DNA from 2 places in the Kineococcus aridisoli genome. Region 1 is predicted to be linked to the other one. Evidence: predicted binding sites of a transcription regulator. Region 1 holds the regulator's gene; the other holds the start of a gene.
What was found. The regulator LexA, encoded in region 1, represses DNA repair genes until DNA is damaged. The targets are predictions, from matches to a motif close to TCGAACANNTGTTCGA.
Positions count from the first base shown of each region.

Region 1 (2,381 bases):
CGGGCTGCAGGCCGCGCGGCCGGCGATGGCCGACCGCCTGCGCCGGCTGGTCGCCGAGGGTGCCGAGGTGGTCGTGTGCACCTGCTCGACGACGGGTGCGCTGGCCGAGGAGGTCGGGGCCCGGACGGGCGTGCGCGTCGTGCGCGTGGACCGGCCGATGGCCGAGGCCGCCGTGCTCGCGGGCCGGCGGATCGCGGTGGTGACCTCGCTGGGCGAGGCCGCCGACACCCTGCTCCCGCTGCTGCGCGAGTGCGCTCGCGACACCGGCCGCGACGTGCAGCTGCTCGACGTGCGCTGCACCGACACGTGGACGGCTTTCGAGTCCGGGGACCTGCTCACCTACACCACGGGAGTCGCCGAGGCCGTCCGCCGAGCGGTCGCCTCCCTGCAGCCGGCCGTGGACGTCGTCGTCCTGGCGCAGGCCAGCATGCTCGACGCGGCGCCGCTGCTGCGCGACCTGCACGTGCCGGTGCTCACCTCGCCGCGGCTGGCTGTGGAGGCCGCGGTCGAGGCGGTGGTGCCGGTGGTCCCCGCCGGGCGCTGACCCGCCGGGGGCGCGGCCTCAGAGGCTGCGCAGCACCGCCGTGACGCGGCCCAGGATCGTCGCCTCGTCGCCGTCGATGGGCTCGAACAGCGGGTTGCGCGGCATCAGCCTGACGTGCCCGTCCTTGCGCTGGAGGACCTTCACGGTGGCCTCCCCGTCGATCATCGCGGCCACCACGTCACCGTTCTCGGCCGTCGGCTGCTGGCGCACGACGACCCAGTCGCCGTCGCAGATGGCCGCTTCGATCATCGACTCGCCGACCACGCGCAGCATGAAGTGCTCACCCGTGCCCACCAGCTGGGCCGGCAGCGGGAAGACCTCCTCCACGAGCTGCTCGGCCAGGATCGGCCCGCCGGCGGCGATGCGCCCGACCAGGGGCACGTAGCGCGGGGCGGGACGCTCGTCCTGCGCGCCGCCGTCGTCGGAGGTTCCCAGCGGCTGCGGCGGCGCGACGACCTCCAGGGTCCGCGGCCGGCGCGGGTCCTTGCGCAGGTAGCCCAGCCGCTCGAGGGTCTTCACCTGGTGCGCCACGCTGCTGGGGCTGGTCAGGCCGACCGCCTGGCCGATCTCCCGCATGCTCGGCGGGTAGCCGCGCGCCTCGACGCACTCCGTGATGGCGGCGAGGACCCGGCGCTGGCGGGCGGTCAGCCCGTCGGGGCCGAAGGGGGTGTCGGGGAACTGGTGCACCGAGGCGACGGCGGCGGTGGGCGCGGTCCCGTCCGCGTCGGCGGCGTCGTCGGTCCCGTCCAGCACGTCGGCCACGTCTGCTCCCTGCTCGCTCGTCCGCCGGGCTCCGTCCCGGCGCCCGGTCCCGGTCACGGTAGCCACCCCGCCCCGGAGGATCAAACACCTGTTCGAAGGTGGCGTGTCGCACCGGCTGCGTAGCGTGCCCGCCATGTGCCGGAACATCCGCCAGCTGCACAACTTCGAGCCCGCCGCGACGGAGGAGGAGGTGCGCGCCGCGGCGCTGCAGTACGTGCGCAAGGTGGCCGGGACCACCCGGCCGTCGGCGCGCAACCAGGCCGCCTTCGAGCGCGCCGTGGAGGCCGTCGCGGCGGCGACGCGCGAGCTGCTCGGCGAGCTCGTGACCGCCGCGCCGCCCAGGGACCGGGAGGTGGAGGCGGCGCGCGCCCGCGAGCGCAGCGCTCGCCGCTTCGCCTCCTGAGGTCGGCCGGGGGCCCGGCTCGCGCGGGCCGGCGGGGGCTGCGCGGCGTCGTCGCAGGTCGGCGCACGTGTCGGTGGTCGGTGGCAGCGTGCGCTGCCTGTCCCCGGAGCGGCCGAGAGCCGCCGGGGGCGTGCACCACCGCCGTGGCGGTGGTAGAACAGGCCCGCCGCTTCGAACACCCGTTCGAAGCGGCGCCCGAGCTGGAGGTCCCTGCCCGTGAGCACCACCGCCCTCACCCTCGTCCCGTGCGAGCCCGCTCTCGACGCCGTGCGCCTGCCCCGCCCGCGCCGGGGTGCGCCCCCCTCGCGCGCCCGCTCCGCGTCGCGCCCGCTCGCCCTGGTCGCCGGGGGTGCCCGGTCCGCACGGGCCGGCGGCGGTCCCGCCGCGGCCCGGCGCCGCGGCGGCTGCGAGGCGCTCGCGGCACCGCTCGCCACGCCCGTCCCCGACCGCCGGCCGCTGCGCCTGACCCGCCGCGGGCGGCTGGTGGTCTCCTGCACCGCCGCCACGCTCGTGACGACGGCGGTCGTGGCGGTGGCGGGCGCCCTGGGCGGCGCCGCGGCCGACGCGCAGCCGGTGGCCACGCCCACCGTGGTCACGGTGCTGCCGGGGCAGACGCTCTCGGAGATCGCCGCCGACGTCTCCCCGCACGAGGACTGGCGCGAGGTCGCCACG
Region 1 is NZ_JBJLSF010000008.1:11,720-14,100, reverse strand. Features, by position in the region: gene ACRYM2_RS03855 (aspartate/glutamate racemase family protein) at 1-544, shown strand, start outside; gene lexA (transcriptional repressor LexA) at 563-1,306, opposite strand; gene ACRYM2_RS03845 (DUF2277 domain-containing protein) at 1,440-1,709, shown strand; gene ACRYM2_RS03840 (hypothetical protein) at 1,926-2,381, shown strand, end outside.

Region 2 (2,381 bases), on a different contig from region 1:
GGTCAGCTGCACCCCCAGCAGGGAGGCGCTGCGGCGCAGCACCTGCACGAGCTCCTCGGGGCTGTAGTAGTCCAGGTAGCCGGTGAAGCCGAAGCGGTCGCGCAGCGGCGCCGGCAGCAGCCCGGCGCGGGTGGTCGCCCCGACGAGGGTGAACTTCGGCAGCTCCAGCGGGATCGCCGTGGCACCCGGGCCCTTGCCGACGACCACGTCGACCCGGTAGTCCTCCATGGCCATGTAGAGCATCTCCTCCGCCGGCCGGGCCATGCGGTGGATCTCGTCGAGGAAGAGCACCTCCCCCTCGTCCAGCGAGCTCAGCACCGCGGCCAGGTCGCCGGCGTGCTGGATGGCCGGGCCGCTGGACTGGCGCAGCGGTGCGCCCATCTCGGAGGCCACGATCATCGCCAGGGTCGTCTTGCCCAGACCGGGCGGGCCGGAGAAGAGCACGTGGTCGCTGGGCGCCTGCCGCGCCCGGGCCGCGTCGAGCACCAGCGACAGCTGCTCGCGCACCACCTTCTGGCCCACGAACTCGTCCAGCCCGTGCGGGCGCAGCGCCGACTCGGCGGCGCGCTCGCGCTCGTCGGCGCCCGGGGTCACCAGCCGCTCGTCCATCAGCGCCCCGACAGGTGGCGCAGGGCCGCGCGCAGCGTCGCGGCCACGTCGAGGGGACCGGCGCCGGCACCGTCCGCCGCGGCGCCACCGGAGCCGTCCCCGGAGCCGTCCCCGTCGGCGTCCCCGGTGACGACGTCGACGGCGTCCCCGGCCTGCTTGGCGGGGTAGCCCAGCCCGACGAGCGCGTCGACGACCTGCTGCCGGCGCACGTCCCCGGCCGGCACCTGCTCGACGGGGGCGCTCGCCCCGGCGCCCAGGGGCGGGCCGAGCCGGTCGCCCAGCTCCAGGCAGATCCGCTGGGCGCCCTTCTTGCCGATGCCCGGCACCCGCACCAGCGCCGCGTGGTCCTCGGCGGCCACGGCCGCGCGCAGCCCGTCGGGCCGGTGGACGGCGAGCATCGCCAGCGCCAGCCGCGGCCCGACGCCGGAGACGGTCTGCACGACCTCGAAGACCTCGCGCTCGTCGGCGTCGGCGAAGCCGAACAGCGTCAGGGAGTCCTCGCGGACCACCAGGGAGGTGTGCAGCAGCGCCTCCTCGCCGATCCGCAGCCCGGCGAGCGTGGCCGGGGCCGCCTGCACGAGCATGCCCACGCCCCCCACCTCCACGACAGCCGAGTCCAGCCGCACCGCGAGCACCCGCCCGCGCACCGACGCGATCACCCGTCCCCGTCCCTCCTCGCCGAACACCTGTACGAGGGGAGGCTAGCCACGGCCTCCGACACGACCCGCCAGGCGCGCCGCCGGAGCCGGGGTGCAGAGTGCCGCTCGTGAGCCACGAGCAGCACGAGAACCCGCGCCAGAACGTCACCTTCGCCGCCGCCACCGAGACCGGTCACGGGCACGGCTACCTGCGCGTGCCCGCCTCCGGCAGCGGCCCGGGCGTCGTCGTCGTCCAGGAGTGGTGGGGGCTGACCGACCACGTCGTCGCGATCGTCGACCGCTTCGCCGACGAGGGCTTCGTCGCCCTGGCCCCCGACCTGTACGGCGGGCGCACCACCCACGACTCCGCGGAGGCCGCGCGCTTCCTCGCCGAGCTGCCGCCCGAGCGCGCCGCCCGCGACCTCGCCGGGGCCGTGGACCACCTGCTGGGCCTGCCGCAGACCACGTCCTCGACCGCGGGGGCGGTGGGCTTCTGCATGGGCGGCGCCTTCGTGCTCGCCCTCGCCGCCCAGCAGGGCGAGCGGATCGGCGCGGCGGTGCCGTGGTACGGCGTGCCCGGGCCGGAGACGGACTTCAGCGGCCTGCGCGCGGCCGTGCTCGGCCACTTCGGCGAGGAGGACGCCTCGGTGCCCCTGGAGGCGGTGCTGGCGACGGAGGCGCGCATCCGCGAGCAGTCCGCGGCCGAGGTGACGATGCACGTCTACCCCGCGCCGCACGCCTTCTACAACGACGAGCGGCCCAGCTACCGCCGCGAGAGCGCCGAGCTGGCCTGGGAGCGCACCACGGCCTTCCTGCGCACCCACCTGTCCTGACCGACCGACCCCGACCGACCCCGACCGGCCTGCCCGCCGCGGGGCCCTCTCCCGCGGCGGGCGGTCTCAGCGGCGGGGCGGGGCGACGGCGCGCGCGGCGCGGACCGCCTCGGCGTAGCCGTTGCGGCGGCCGGTGACGAGCGCGGCGTGCGCGGCGGCCTCCAGCCGCGTGCTGGCCCCGCCGCGCCACAGGTGGCACAGCGCCAGCGCGAGGGCGTCGGCGGCGTCGGCGGGTCGTGGCGGGGCGTCCAGGCCCAGGATGCGGGTCACCATCGCGGTGACCTGCGCCTTGTCGGCCGTC
Region 2 is NZ_JBJLSF010000102.1:1,361-3,741, forward strand. Features, by position in the region: gene ruvB (Holliday junction branch migration DNA helicase RuvB) at 1-609, opposite strand, end outside; gene ruvA (Holliday junction branch migration protein RuvA) at 609-1,268, opposite strand; gene ACRYM2_RS20205 (dienelactone hydrolase family protein) at 1,376-2,080, shown strand; gene ruvC (crossover junction endodeoxyribonuclease RuvC) at 2,147-2,381, opposite strand, start outside.
Region 2: the regulator LexA is predicted to act here: its motif matches at 1,288-1,303, upstream of ruvA (Holliday junction branch migration protein RuvA).